Regions from separate parts of the Mesorhizobium sp. M0909 genome, predicted to be linked through region 1. Evidence: predicted binding sites of a transcription regulator. Region 1 holds the regulator's gene; the other holds the start of a gene.
The links. Region 1 encodes PhoB, which activates phosphate uptake and scavenging genes when phosphate is short. Its sites were predicted from a motif close to TGTCATNNANCTGTCAT; they were not measured.
Positions count from the first base shown of each region.

Region 2: a site for PhoB is predicted at 6,124-6,140, ahead of olsB (l-ornithine N(alpha)-acyltransferase). Genes of this name have one in related genera too.

Region 1 covers NZ_JAMYOA010000001.1:358,171-365,626, reverse strand. Annotated here, with positions in the region: gene NKH83_RS01880 (sugar ABC transporter permease) at 1-549, opposite strand, end outside; gene xylF (D-xylose ABC transporter substrate-binding protein) at 692-1,732, opposite strand; gene NKH83_RS01870 (ROK family protein) at 2,017-3,261, shown strand; gene phoB (phosphate regulon transcriptional regulator PhoB) at 3,271-3,960, opposite strand; gene phoU (phosphate signaling complex protein PhoU) at 3,977-4,684, opposite strand; gene pstB (phosphate ABC transporter ATP-binding protein PstB) at 4,717-5,520, opposite strand; gene pstA (phosphate ABC transporter permease PstA) at 5,517-6,368, opposite strand; gene pstC (phosphate ABC transporter permease subunit PstC) at 6,372-7,361, opposite strand; gene pstS (phosphate ABC transporter substrate-binding protein PstS) at 7,421-7,456, opposite strand, start outside.
Region 2 covers NZ_JAMYOA010000002.1:287,855-295,310, forward strand. Annotated here, with positions in the region: gene NKH83_RS03985 (anthrone oxygenase family protein) at 1-122, shown strand, start outside; gene NKH83_RS03990 (RsmD family RNA methyltransferase) at 212-1,273, shown strand; gene NKH83_RS03995 (TrmH family RNA methyltransferase) at 1,274-2,137, shown strand; gene lspA (signal peptidase II) at 2,164-2,640, shown strand; gene acuI (acrylyl-CoA reductase (NADPH)) at 2,692-3,681, shown strand; gene NKH83_RS04010 (PAS domain-containing hybrid sensor histidine kinase/response regulator) at 3,766-6,054, shown strand; gene olsB (l-ornithine N(alpha)-acyltransferase) at 6,204-7,079, shown strand; gene grpE (nucleotide exchange factor GrpE) at 7,175-7,456, opposite strand, start outside.

The sequences.
Region 1 (7,456 bases):
ACCCCGCCAGACCAGAAGGCCGCCCAGCGTCACGATGAAGGCCGGCACCTCGAGATAAGCGATGATGTATCCCTGGAACGCTCCGATAAGAAGGCCGAGCGCCAGGCCAATGGCCAGCGCCAGGATCCAGATCCAGGGGTTGCCGAGTTGCAGACCGATCATTCGCACCAGGAAATGCACCTGCGCAAAGCCCATGACCACGCCAATCAGGCCTTCGGCGGAACCGACCGACAGGTCGATATTGCGCATGACGATAACCAGCACCATTCCGGCGGCCATTATGGCCACGGCGGAAGTCTGCACCGAGAGGTTCCAGAGATTGCGTGGCGTCAGGAAGGTCCGGCTGTCGAAGTCGAACGGATTGACGCCGAGCCGTACGCTGGAAACGACATGCAGGCCGATCCAGATGACCAACAGCGCGCCGACCATGCCGAGCATGCGGGTGTCGATCTCGGTTGCCTTGAGAAACCGGGCAACGATGCCGAGCTCGGATTCCCGCGCCCGGTCTGCCGTGCTGTCGACCGGCGTGTTGGAAGTCGTGTCGGTCATCATGTTTCTCCCGCCGGGTTGCCGTCTGCCGCGGATGCCGGAAGCAGCCTAGAAGTTATCCGCCGGAAGCGGAAAAACAATTCTTTTTGAAAAAACGCCGCGGCGAGCGGCCGCGGCGTTCGGACTTCTCGGAAACGTCGGCTCAGTTGCAGACCGCAACAGTGCCAGCCGCCACGCCGGCGCAGACCTCTTCTTTCTTGATCCAACCGGCGTCGATGACGACGTTGAGGTTATCCTTGGTGATTGCCACCGGAGTCAGGAACAGCGACTTGACCGTGTTGCCGCCGGGCGTGGTGAAATCCTTCACGCCGGCAATGTCGGTCATCTGCTTGCCGTCGGCAAGCTGCGAGGCGATCTCGGCGGCGTTCTTACCGAGCTCGCGCGCGTCCTTCCACACCGACACGGTCTGTGTGCCAAGCGCGATGCGGTTCAGTGCGGCGTGGTCGCCGTCCTGGCCCGAGACCGGAACCGATCCGGCCAGCCCTTGCGCCGTCAGCGCGGCGACGACGCCACCGGCGGTGCCGTCATTGGCCGCGACCACGGCATCGACCTTGTTGTCGTTGGCGGTCAGGAACTGTTCCATGTTCTTCTGAGCGTTGGCCGGCAGCCAGCCGTCCGTATAGGCCTCGCCGACATTCTTGATCTTGCCGCTGTCGATGGCCTCCTTCAGCACCTCCATCGAACCGGCAAACAGGAAATCGGCATTCGGATCGGAACCCGAACCCTTGATGAAGACGTAATTGCCTTCCGGCTTCACCTTGAAGACTTCGCGGGCCTGCATGCGGCCGACTTCCTTGTTGTCGAAGGTCAGATAGAACACGTCCTTGTTCTCGATCAGCCGGTCATAGCCGACGACCGGGATGCCTTCGTCCAGTGCCTTCTGCACGGCCGGCCCGATGGCCGAGGCATCCTGTGCGAGGATGATCAGCGCATTGGCACCCTGCGAGATCAGGCTCTCGACGTCGGTGAGCTGCTTGCCGGGGTTGGACTGTGCGTCGGCGGAAATATACTTGTCGCCGGCGGCCTCGATGGCCGCCTTCATTGCGGCCTCGTCGGTCTTCCAGCGCTCTTCCTGGAAGTTCGACCAGGAAACGCCGATGACCTTGTCTTTCGCCTGCGCCACCGACGCCAGCGCCAGCGTCATGGCGACACCCGCCAGAATGGCGGTCGTGAATCTCTTCATCATATCCTCCCTGCGCCGCGTACGGCGTGACCAATTGCTCAACGACCAGCTTGGAAGCTCTAATTTTTTCGAGCCTCGAAAAAATACTGGCCCGATCTCCGGCTGCTGTCAACATCGATTGTGATGGATTTTGATGACTCTGCGAGTTTTTTCGAGCGTCGGAATAAACGATGACAGCGCCACCTGCATCTGACACTATTTGCCGCATCTGACACTATTTGTCGGACATTACCGACGGCTTCCGGTTCATGAGCGGCCGCGGCAACCGGGAGGAAAGCAAAACGATGTCGGTCGGAATCCGCCACGACGATTTGCGCCGGCGCAACCGGGCGATGGTGATCTCGGCGGTGCGCCGGGCCGGCCAGCCATCGCGTACGGAGATCGCAGCCACCACCGGCCTCAGTCATTCAACCATATCGGCGATCTCCTCCGACCTGATACGGGAAGGCATCCTCGCCGAGAGCAAGGCAAGTGAGCCCGTTTCGTTGAAACGCGGTCGTCCGCAGGTCGGCCTCGCCCTCAACCCGGAAGCGGCGGCGGTGCTGACCGTGGTGTTGTCGCTGAATTTCCTGTCGGCCGCCATTATCGACTATGCGGGACAGGTGGTCGCCGAGGAACAGCGCCGGCTGGACACGCTGACCATGCCGCGCGACGAACTGATCCGCGAATGCAGGGCCATCGTCCGGCGCCGGCTTGAGGACCCAGACCTTGACGTCCGCAGTGTCGCCCGCATCGCCCTGGCGATTCAGGGCATTACCGACTCCCCTGCACGCGCCATGCTGTGGTCGCCGATCACGCCGCAGACCGACATCGCCTTTGCCGACATGCTGGAGGACGAATTCGGTATCCCGGCCACGGTGGAGAACGACTGCAATATGATGGCGGTGGCTTTGCGCTGGCGCGATCCGGATCGCTATCGCGACGACTTCATCGCCATCCTGCTTTCGCATGGCATCGGTATGGGGCTTGTGCTGAAGGGCGAACTGTTCACCGGGACGCATTCCTCGGGCGGCGAATTTGGCCACATGATCCATCGTCCGGGCGGAGCGCTCTGCCGTTGCGGGCGGCGCGGCTGCGTCGAAGCCTATGCCGGCAACTATGCCATCTGGCGCAACGCCAGGCAGATGAGCGAAGACAGCGAACCTATCGCCGACGTCAGCGACGCCGACATGCGCGCTCTGGCGGCCCGCGCGCGCGAGAAGGATGGGCCGGAACGCGAGGCCTACCGCAAGGCCGGCGAAGCGCTGGGTTTCGGTCTCGGCTCGCTGTTCGCGCTGATCGATCCAGCACCGGTCGCGATGGTCGGCGCCAGTGCCGCTGCCTTCGATCTGATCGAGCCGGCCTTGCGCAAGGCCATCGCCCAGACCGCCGGTGGCCAGCATTCGGGCTCGATCTCCTTCGACACCGAGCCAAACGAATTGCCGCTGATCCGCGAAGGCTGCGCGATGCGGGCGTTAAGCTTCGTCGACCAGGAGATTTTCGCGCCGGGCGCGCAAATGAGGCCCGGCGTCAGAAGGAACGTCGCCTGACCAGGCGGGTCAATCTTCCCTGATCGCATAGCCGGCGCCGCGGATGGTGCGGATGACATCCGGCATGCGGCCGTTATTGACGGCTTTGCGCAGCCGCCCGACATGCACGTCGACGGTGCGTTCGTCGATATAGATCGTCTCGCCCCAGACATTATCGAGCAACTGGCTACGCGAGAAGACGCGGCCCGGATGCCGCATCATGAACTCGAGCAGCCGGAATTCGGTCGGCCCGAGCCGGATCTCGCTCTTCTTGCGATAAACCCGGTGCGATTCGCGATCGAGCACGATGTCGCCGACCTTCAGCACGCTGGACAGCACTTCCGGCTTGGCGCGCCGCAGCAGCGCCTTGACCCTGGCCATGAATTCCGGTGTCGAAAACGGTTTGACCAGATAGTCGTCGGCGCCGGTCGAAAGACCGCGCACCCGGTCGCTCTCCTCGCCGCGCGCGGTCAGCATGATGATCGGCAGCCGCTCGGTTTCGGGGCGCACGCGCAACCTGCGGCAGAGCTCGATGCCGGAAACCGCCGGTATCATCCAGTCGAGCACCAGAAGGTCGGGCACATTTTCCTGCAAACGGATCTCGGCTTCGTCGCCGCGTGTCACCACCTCGACCTGGTAGCCTTCGGATTCGAGATTGTAGCGGAGCAGCACGCCCAACGGCTCCTCGTCCTCCACCACCATTATGCGTGGTGCGATCATCGGCTGGGCACCCCCATCATGTCACCGGTGCAGGCATTGTCGTTTCGTCCTGCTTCGGACGATTGACCGGCAATTGCTCGCCGGTCAGCACATAATACGCATTTTCGGCGATGTTGGTGACATGGTCGCCGATCCGCTCGAGATTCTTGGCGCAGAACAGCAGATGCGTGCAAGCGGTGATGTTGCGCGGATCTTCCATCATGTAGGTCAACAGCTCGCGGAACACCGACGTGTATTTGACGTCGATGCGCTCGTCGGCGGCGCGCAGCTTGGCCAACGCGGCCGCATCGCCTGCAGCATATTCCTCGATGACGCCCTGCACCTGGATGAGCACTAGCTGCGCCATCGCATCGATGGAATGCGATAGGTCGCGCGGCGTGACGCTGAGGCCGACCGCGCTCACACGCTTGGCGATGTTCTTGGCAAGGTCGCCGATGCGTTCGAGGTCGCCGGCCATGCGGATCGCTCCGACGACATGGCGCAGATCGTGAGCCATTGGCTGGCGCTTGGCGATCAGGGTGATGGCGCGATCGTCCAGTTCGCGTTGACGCGCATCCATGATGGCGTCGTCGGAGACGACGCGTTGCGCCAGCACGTTGTCGGAATTCAACAGGGCCTTGGTCGCCCCGCCGACCATCGAACCGGCGAGGTCGGCCATGTCGCGGATCAGCTTGCTGATCTGCTCGAGATCCTCGTCGAAAGAAGCGACTGTGTGTTCGCCCATGGTCCTGTCCTCATATGCATGATCGGAACGGCTCAGCCGAAGCGGCCGGTGATGTAGTCCTGCGTGCGCTTCTCGCGGGGCGACGTGAATATCTTCTCGGTCCGGTCGAACTCGACCAGTTCACCCAGATACATGAAGGCGGTCTGGCGCGACACGCGCGCCGCTTGCTGCATGTTGTGGGTGACGATGACGATCGTGTAGTCGGCTTGCAGCTCGTCGATCAGTTCCTCGATCTTGGCCGTCGACAGCGGGTCGAGGGCCGAAGCCGGTTCGTCGAGCAGAATGACTTCCGGCTTCACTGCCACGGTGCGGGCAATGCAGAGCCGCTGCTGCTGGCCGCCGGACAGGCTCAAGCCGCTGGCGTTTAGCTTGTCCTTGACCTCGCTCCACAGCGCGGCCCGCTTCAACGCTTGCTCGACGCGGCCGTCCATCTCGGACTTGCCGAGATTCTCGTAGAGCCTGACGCCGAAGGCGATGTTCTCATAGATCGACATCGGGAACGGCGTCGGCTTCTGGAATACCATGCCGATCTTTGTCCTGAGGAGGTTGAGATCCTGCGACCGGTCGAGAATGTTCTTGCCGTCAAGCAGCACCTGGCCCTCGGCGGTCTGTTTCGGGTAGAGCTCGTAGATGCGGTTGAAGACGCGCAGCAGCGTCGATTTCCCGCAACCCGAAGGGCCGATGAAGGCCGTGACGCTGCGCTCGGGCAGCGACAGGCTGATGTCCTTCAGCGCCTTGCTCTGGCCGTAGTAGAAGTTGAGGTTCTTGACCTCGATCTTCGTCTTCTCGGTGACCGTTTCGGTCATCGTCATGTCTGGGGACAACATCTGTGTCATCTGTCCTCTCTGCGTCCGGTAAGGCTGCGGGCGAGGATGCTCAAGCCCAGAACCGTCAGGGTGATTATGAGTGCGCCGGTCCACGCCAGTTGCTGCCATTCCTCGTAAGGGCTGAGAGCGAACTGGAAGATGGTCACCGGCAGGCTGGCCATCGGCGCGTTGATATTGCTGCTCCAGAACTGGTTGTTGAGCGCGGTGAAGAGCAGCGGCGCCGTCTCGCCGGAAATGCGTGCTATCGCCAGCAATATGCCGGTGACGATGCCGGACAATGCGGCGCGGTAGGCGACCGAACGGATCACCACCCAGCGTGGTGCGCCGATCGCGGCACCGGCTTCACGCAACGCGTTCGGCACCAGGTTGAGCATGTCTTCAGTGGTGCGCACGACCACCGGAATGACCAGGATGGCAAGCGCCACGGCGCCGGCAATGGCCGAGAAATGTCCCATTGGCCGCACCATCAATTCATAGACGAACAAGCCGATGATGATCGACGGCGCCGACAACAGGATGTCGTTGATGAAGCGGACGACGGTAGTGATGCGCGAAAAGCGTCCATACTCGGCCATGTAGGTTCCCGCCAGCACGCCGATCGGCGTGCCGACGACAACGGCGATGATCGTCATCAGCAGGCTGCCCGCGATGGCATTGAGCAGGCCGCCGGCCTCGCCCGGTGGTGGCGTCATCTCGGTGAAGACCGCGAACGAAAGCCCGGCTGTGCCCTTGTAGACCAACGCACCGAGGATGAGCGCCAGCCAGGCAAGCCCGATGCCGGCGGCGACGACGCAAAGCGCCATCATCACCGAATTCCTGGCTTTGCGGCGGCTGTGGAGCGATGAGGATGTCGACATCGGTCAGGCTCCCGTACGGGCGTCGATCCGCATCAGCATATAGCGGGCGGCGGCAAGGATCAGGAAGGTGATGACGAACAGGATCAGGCCGAGCGCGACCAGCGAGGAGGTGTAGAGGTCGCCGTCGGCCTCAGTAAATTCATTGGCGATGGTCGCCGAGATCGTCGTGCCCGGTGCGAACAGGGAGGCACTGATGCGATGCGCGTTGCCGATGACGAAAGTCACCGTCATGGTTTCGCCGAGTGCCCGGCCGAGGCCAAGCATGACGCCGCCCATGATGCCGATGCGGGTATAGGGAATGACCACGCGCCGGGTCACCTCCCAGGTCGTGCAACCGATGCCGTAGGCCGACTCCTTCAGCACCGCCGGCACCGTATCGAAGACATCCTTGGTGATCGAGGTGATGAAGGGCAACACCATTATGGCGAGGATCAGCGCCGAGGTCAGAAGGCCGATGCCGTAAGGAGGGCCGGCGAAAAGGCTGGATAGTCCCGGCACGCCGTGGAAGATGTTGATGATGAAGGGCTGTATCGTCGTCTGCAGGAATGGCGCGAACACGAACAGGCCCCAGATACCATAGATGATCGAGGGAATGCCGGCCAATAGCTCAACCGCTATGCCGATCGGGCGCCTGAGCGGGCGCGGGCAGAGCTCGGTGAGAAAGATAGCAATGCCGATGCCGATCGGAACCGCGATCAGGATGGCGATGGCCGCCGTTACCAGGGTGCCGTAGATCGGCGCCAGTGCGCCAAATTTTTCCGTGACCGGATTCCAGCTCTCAGTCGTCAGGAAAGAAAAGCCGAAGGACGACAGCGCCTGCCATGAGCCGGCAAACAGCGAGATCGCGACACCGCCGAGGATGACCAGCACAAGGATTGCGGAAGCGCGGGTGAGTCCGCGAAATATGGCATCTGTGAGCGCGAAGCGCCGCACCGTAGCGTCCCTGGCCCGGGCTGCTGCAGATGATGGCATGGCATCGGAAGCGATGGTCATTGGGTCCTCGCGATTAAAGGCAACAGGGAGGGCGCCGTCGACGCCCTCCCTGGAGGAGATTACATAGCCGAGTAGAGCGGCTTGCCATCGTCGCC
Region 2 (7,456 bases), on a different contig from region 1:
TCCCGGACAATTTCGAAACTATCCGGAGCCGCTGGGAAACCGGCCATATGGTCGTCACCGGCTTCAAGGCCGTTGGTTTCATAGCGCTCGCAATCGGCCTGCTGTCGATCAGGCGCGGCTGATCCGGCTGCGCACGTCGGCAGCCCTTTTGTTGCGCCGGTCAATGTGCTGTGGCAGAAGCGGCCAAGCCGCCGTCCGGAGATGCGCCTTCTTGAAACCTTTTCGCGACAGACGCCGCGATAGCCGACCGCCCGCAAAAGGCGGGGCGGAGCATGTCCGGCGGCGCGACGCCAGCCCAACCGCCGGTCCGGAGCCTAGACCGCAAGACCGGTCCGAGCCAAAAGCCGCGCCGCGCATGCTCTCGCGCCGCGATGGCGCGCTGCCTGCCGAACATTTGCCGCTGATCCTCGAAGTCGGCCCCAATCAGGACTACGCGCTGCTAGACAGTGGTGCCGGAGAAAAACTCGAGCAATACGGCCCCTACCGCATCGTTCGGCCGGAGGGCCAGGCGATCTGGCAAAAGGCATTGGCGGCCAGGGACTGGGAACGCGCCGACGCCATTTTCACCGGCGATACCGACGAGGAAGGCATCGGCCGCTGGCGCTTCCCCAAGACGCCGCTCGGCGAGACCTGGCCGATGAAGCATGACGGCATCGACTATCTCGGCCGCTTCACTTCGTTTCGCCATGTCGGCGTCTTTCCCGAGCAGGCCTCGCACTGGGACCACATGGCCGGACTGATCGCGGCGGCAAAACGGCCGGTGAAGGTGCTGAACCTGTTCGGTTACACCGGCCTTGCCTCCCTGGTGGCGGCGCATGCCGGCGCCGAGGTCACCCATGTCGATGCTTCCAAGAAGGCGATCGGCTGGGCACGCGAAAACCAGGAGATGGCTGGGCTGTCGCAAAAGCCGATCCGCTGGATCGTCGACGATGCCGTGAAATTCGCCGAACGCGAGGAGCGCCGCGGCAGCCGCTACGACATCATCCTGTTCGACCCGCCCGCCTATGGCCGCGGACCGAAAGGCGAGGTCTGGCAGTTGTTCGAGGACCTGCCGGCGCTGACCGACATCTGCCGCGCGATCCTGACGCCGAAGCCGCTCGCCGTGGTACTGACCGCCTATTCGATCCGCGCCTCTTTTTTCGCGATCCATGCCCTGATGCGCGACACCTTCGCCGGCATGGGCGGCACGGTCGAGTCGGGCGAATTGATCATCCGCGAGAAATCTGCCGGTCGGGCGCTTTCGACCTCGCTGTTCTCGCGCTGGGTGGCCTGAATGAGTGCGTACGAACGGCACGCAGGCGCGCCAGGGCAGGTGAAGGAAGTCACCAGCCTCGCCAACCCGCTGATCAAGGAGATCAAGGCGCTCGCGCTGAAGAAATTCCGTGACCAGCAGAATGCCTTCATGGCCGAAGGCCTGAAGCTGGTCATCGACGCGCTCGATCTCGGCTGGTCGATCAGGACATTGGTCTTCGCCAAGGCCGGACGTGGCAACGCGGCAGTCGAAAAGGTCGCGGCGCGCACGGTCGCCGCCGGCGGCACGGTACTTGAAGTCTCGGAAAAGGTGCTGGTCGCCATCACCCGCCGTGACAATCCGCAAATGGTCGTCGGCGTGTTCTCGCAGAAATTGCTGTCGCTGAAGGACATCCGCGTCGAGGACAGCGATGTCTGGGTAGCACTCGACCGCGTTCGCGACCCCGGCAATCTCGGCACCGTCATCCGCACGGTCGACGCTGTCGGCGCCAGGGGCGTCATCCTGGTCGGCGAGACCACCGATCCCTTTTCAGTCGAGACGGTGCGCGCCACAATGGGCTCGATCTTCGCCGTGCCCGTCGCCAAGGCGCCGCCCGAGGCTTTTCTCGCCTGGCGAACGAGCTTTCCCGGCCTCGTCGCCGGCACCCATCTGAAGGGTGCGGTCGACTACCGCTCGGTCGATTTTTCAAAAGGCCCGGTGCTTTTGGTGATGGGCAACGAGCAGCAAGGCCTGCCTGACGAGCTTGCCGCAAGCTGCGACAAGCTGCTGCGGATACCGCAGGCCGGCCGCGCCGATTCACTCAACCTTGCGGTGGCCACCGGCGTCATGCTGTTCGAGATCCGGCGCGACGCGCTGAAGCTCGGCCCGGAGGACGCCAGATCGTGACATCTCAAACCGTGAAACTGCAAACCATGAAGTCCTGGAGGCCGTACGCTCTTCTGGTCATCGCCGCGATAGCGCTCGACCAGTGGCTGAAATACCTGGTCGAAACCGGCCTTGCCTTTCAGGAACGGCTCGACCTGCTGCCGTTCCTGGCGCTGTACCGCACCTACAACACCGGCATCGCGTTCTCGCTGTTTTCGTCCTTCGGCGACACCGGCCTGGTGGTCGTCGCAGTTCTGGTGGTCGCTTTCGTGCTCTATCTTGCGGCCCGCACGCCGCCCGGCCACCTGCTTGCCCGCATCGGCTTCGCACTGATCGTCGGCGGCGCGCTCGGCAACCTGATCGATCGCGCAATCTACGGCCATGTCATCGACTATGTCCTGTTCCATACGCCGGTCTGGTCCTTCGCCGTCTTCAACCTCGCCGACGCCTTCATTTCCGTTGGTGCCGTGCTGGTCGTCTTCGATGAGCTCATTGGTTGGCGGCGCGGAATGTCGAGCGATTGACCTCACTCGCCTGGCGCCGCACATTCTGATCTGCAAGCCCGAGGAGAAAACATGCCCGAAACCTTCAAAGCCATCCTCGTTTCGCGCGACGCCGAGAAAAACCAGTCGGTCGCGGTGACCGAGCTTACAGAGGCAGACCTGATGGAGGGCGACGTCACCGTCGCGGTCGAGGCGACGACGGTGAACTACAAGGACGGCCTTGCGATTACCGGCAAGGCGCCGGTAATCCGCCGCTGGCCGCTGGTGCCGGGCATCGATCTCGCCGGCACCGTCATCTCGTCCTCCAATCCTGACTGGCGCAAGGGTGACAAGGTCATATTGAACGGCTGGGGCGTCGGCGAGACGCATTTCGGCGCCTTTGCCGGGCGCGCCCGCGTCAAGGGCGACTGGCTGGTGCCGCTGCCGGACGGAATGAGCCCGCATGATGCGATGGCGATCGGCACCGCCGGCTACACCGCCATGCTTTGCGTCATCGCGCTGGAGCGCCACGGCATCGTGCCCGATCGTGGTCCGGTGGTGGTGACCGGCGCTGCCGGTGGCGTCGGCTCGGTCGCGATCTCGATCCTGTCCAGCCTCGGCTATCACGTCATTGCCTCGACCGGCCGCGCTACCGAAAGCCCCTATCTGATCGACCTCGGCGCCGCGGAAGTGATTTCACGCGACGAGCTTGCCCAGCCGGCAAAACCGCTCGCCAAGGAACGCTGGGCCGGCGGCGTCGATGCCGTCGGCAGCCACACGCTGACCAACGTTCTGTCGATGACCTCCTATGGCGGCGCCGTCGCCGCTTGCGGCCTCGCCGGCGGCATGGACCTGCCGGCCAGCGTCGCCCCGTTCATCCTGCGCGGTGTCTCGCTGCTCGGCATTGATTCGGTGATGGCACCCAAGGCGGTCCGCCTCGAGGCCTGGCGCCGCATCGGCACCGATCTCGATCACGCAAAGCTTGCCAGTCTGTCGACCAGCATCGGCTTCGACGGCATCATCGGCGCCGCGCATGACATCGTCGAGGGCAAGATCCGCGGCCGTGTGGTGGTGGACATGTGAGCCCCCGGGGAAAAAGAGCGCGACCGCTAAAATTCGAACGATCAATCACAACCTTCGATAAGCTCTGTCTGGCAGGAGTTCCGTATGATTGCGGAACCCGGCATCAGAGCGGCGGAACCAGCCGAACGGGCCGACGGGCCGGCCCCCGAGGCGCCAGCACGGCAGCTTGTCGCCGCGCCACCGCTGGCGCCGGAATTACCCGACGCCAACCGCGAAGGCCTGTCCTTCCTGACGCTGGTCGCCATCGTCGTGCTGGCGGGCCTGTCGCATTTGACCGGAGCGCCGATCTTCATCACCATCGGCCTTTTGGCGACAGCCATGGCCGGGCTCGCCATGCATCTGCACAACAGGCGCACCGAGCGCCGCGCGGTGGCCCTGCTCGATGCCACCACCGCCCGCAGCCGCGCCGAAATCGAGACGCTGGCCGACCGCATGTGGGAGATGCAGGAGAGCGAGGAGCGCTTTCGCGGTCTGATCGATGCACTCGGCGATCTCGTCGTCCACCGCGACCGCGACGGCCACATCGTCTACGCCAACAAGGTTTTCGCCGACCTTGTCGAAACCGACCAGCGCGAGTTGGCCGGCAAGACCCTGGCCGAACTAGGCATCGATGTCGGAATCGTCCCCGACGCCGCCTTTTCCGACCATGAATGCCTGAGTTCCACCGACGTCGCCATTCGCACGCCGGACGGTCCACGCTGGTTCTCTTGGATCGAGCTGTCGGTGCGCGACAAGGACAGCGGCGCCGTTTCGCATCGCGCCATCGCCCGCGACATCACCGCCCGCAAGCGCGCCGAATCCTCGCTGATCACCGCCCGCGAGCGGGCCGAATATGCGAGCCAGGCCAAATCGCGTTTCCTCGCCACCGTCAGCCACGAGATCCGCACGCCGATGAACGGCATCATGGGCATGGCCCGGCTTCTCGCCGACACTAGCCTTTCGCCCGAGCAGCGGACCTATGTCGGCGCCATCTCGACCTCGGCCAGCGCGCTGCTGGCGCTGATCGAGGACCTGCTCGACTACTCCAAGATCGAGGCCGGCCGCTTCGACCCCGAACCGCAGCCGATGTCGGTGCGTGAGATCGCCGACAATGTCGTCGAGCTTTTGGCGGCGCGGGCTTTTGCCAAGGATATCGGCCTCGGCTGTCATGTCGAACCCGACGTGCCGCAGCTGATCACCGCCGACCCCGGCAGGGTCAGGCAGGTGCTGCTCAACCTCATCGGCAACGCCGTCAAGTTCACCGACAGCGGCGGCGTCCTGGCAAGCATCGCCCGCGTCCGCACCGAAACCACCGACCGCATCCGCTTCACCATCACCGACACCGGCCCCGGTCTGCGCGAGGAGGACATGGAGCGTATCTTCGAGGACTTTGAACAGGCTGACGGCACCTCGACCCGTGCGCATGGCGGTGCCGGCCTCGGTCTTGCCATTTCCAAGCGCCTGGTGACCGCCATGGGCGGCACCATCTCTGTTTCGAGCCGCCTTGGCCAGGGATCTGAATTCGTCTTCGAGATTCCCGCTATTTCCGCCGTCGAGGCGCCGCAGATCCGCGAGAACCCGCTGTCGGGCCGGCATGCGGTGATCGTGTCGAAGAACCCGGTCGAGGCCGAAGCCATCGCCCGCACCATTCGCGCCAATGGCGGCACGGTCGATCTGGCCACCGCCGCCGCCCAGGCCACCGCTTTCGCCGAGGGCTGTGACGTGCTGCTGATCGATGCTGCCATGGAGCAAAGCGACGGCAGGCTGCTCAGGCGCCTGCGCCAGAGCGGATTTGCCGAGTGCGAGGCAGTGACGCTGATCGCGCCGACCGACCGCGGCATGCTTGGCGAGTTCCGTGCCAATGGTTACGCCACCTTCCTGGCGAGGCCGGTGCGCGGCGAGACACTGCTGCGCGTGCTTTTGACCAGCCATGCACCGGTCATCGCCGAGCCGCAACTGCAAAGGCGCGGCGCGCAGGCCGGGCATGCCATTGGCGCCCGCCAGCAGGGCCTGTCGGTGCTGATCGCCGAGGACAACGACATCAATGCCATGCTGGCCCGCGCCACGCTGCTGAAGGCCGGGCATCGCGTGAAAGTGGTCGGCAACGGCAAGGCCGCGGTCGAGGCGGTCATCAGCACCGGCCACAAGCACCGCTACGACGTGGTGCTGATGGACTTGCACATGCCTGTCATGGACGGCCTGGACGCCATCGCCGCCATCCGCCGCCATGAGGAGGAGACCGCGGTGCCGCCGGTGCCGATCATGGTGCTGTCGGCCGACAGCCAGGAAAAGACCCGCCATGCCGTGCTCGCTCACGGTGCCAGCGGCTTCGTCACCAAGCCGCTCGACCCCGATGCCCTGGTTCATGCCGTCGAGGGGCAAGTGGCCGCCTGAGGCACAACATAGACGGTTGATAGATTACCCAGCCGACGAAGTATTGCCCGCAGAGCCGTATCACGGTACTGTCACAATCCTGTTGCACCTACACCGTATCCCCGTGCCAAGAGGGATGGCTCGAAGGAGAATCACTCGTGCATACAGTCATGCCGGAATGTGATGCTCGGCCGAACGCCAGCGGGCCTTTGCTCGTCGGCCGGAACGCCGATGCCGTCATAAAAGGCGCATCGCTCGGCCGCATCGGCAATCTCGAAGTGCGGCTCGCCCGCAACGAGGCCGAGATCGCTGCCGCGCAGGAAGTGCGCTACCGGGTGTTCTACGACGAGCTTGGTGCCAGGAAGGACCTGTTCCAGATGCAGGACCGCCGCGATGCCGATCGCTTCGATCCCCTCTGCGATCATCTGCTTGTGTTCGATACTTCGCTTTCCGGCCCCGAGCATCGCCGCATCGTCGGCACCTACCGCCTGCTGCGGCAGGAGATTGCCGCGGCGGCCGGCGGCTTCTATTCCGAAGGCGAATTCGAGCTGACCAAGCTGATCGCGCGGCATCCCGGCCAGCGTTTCCTCGAGCTCGGCCGCTCCTGTGTTCTGCCGGAATACCGCTCGAAGCGCACCATCGAGGCGCTGTGGCAAGGCATCTGGGCCTATATCAACCATTACGGCATCGGCGTGATGACCGGATGCGCGTCGTTCCACGGCACCGTGCCGGCGGCACATGCGGAGGCGCTGACCTATCTTGCCCACCACTGCCGGACGAATTCATCCTGGGACGTGCGCGCCGTCGCCGGGCGCTATTGTTCCATGGACCTGATGCCGATCGAGGCCGTCAACACCAAGGCGGCGATCGCCGCGATGCCGCCGCTGGTCAAGGGCTATCTGCGCGTCGGCGCGCGCATCGGCGACGGCTGCGTCATCGACCGTGAATTCTCGACGGTCGACGTGTTCGTGGTGATGCCGGTCAAGGAGATCGGTGCCCGCTACGTCAATTATTATGGCGGAGAAGCGCAGCGGTTTGCTGCCTGAGTAGGGCAGTAGGGGAGAGAAGGTAACGGCCGGAGTAGGCAATTGCTCTACTTTATCCGACGTAGCGTTAATCCCTGATCCCCTACTCCCCTAACCTACGCATCCTTCTCAGCTTGCTCATTCACCGGCCCCGGCTCCACCGGCGCTTCGCTCGCCACATGCTTGGGGCCGCCCTTGGCGACGCCGACCATGGCCGGCCGCAGCACACGCTCGCCGATCGAATAGCCGGGCTGCACGACCTGCACGACCGTGTTGGCCGGTACGTCGGGATTGGGCACCTCGAACATCGCCTGGTGGAAATTCGGATCGAATTTCTCGCCCTCGGGCTCAAGCTTCTTCACGCCGTGACGTTCCAGCGCCGACAGCATGGCGCGCTC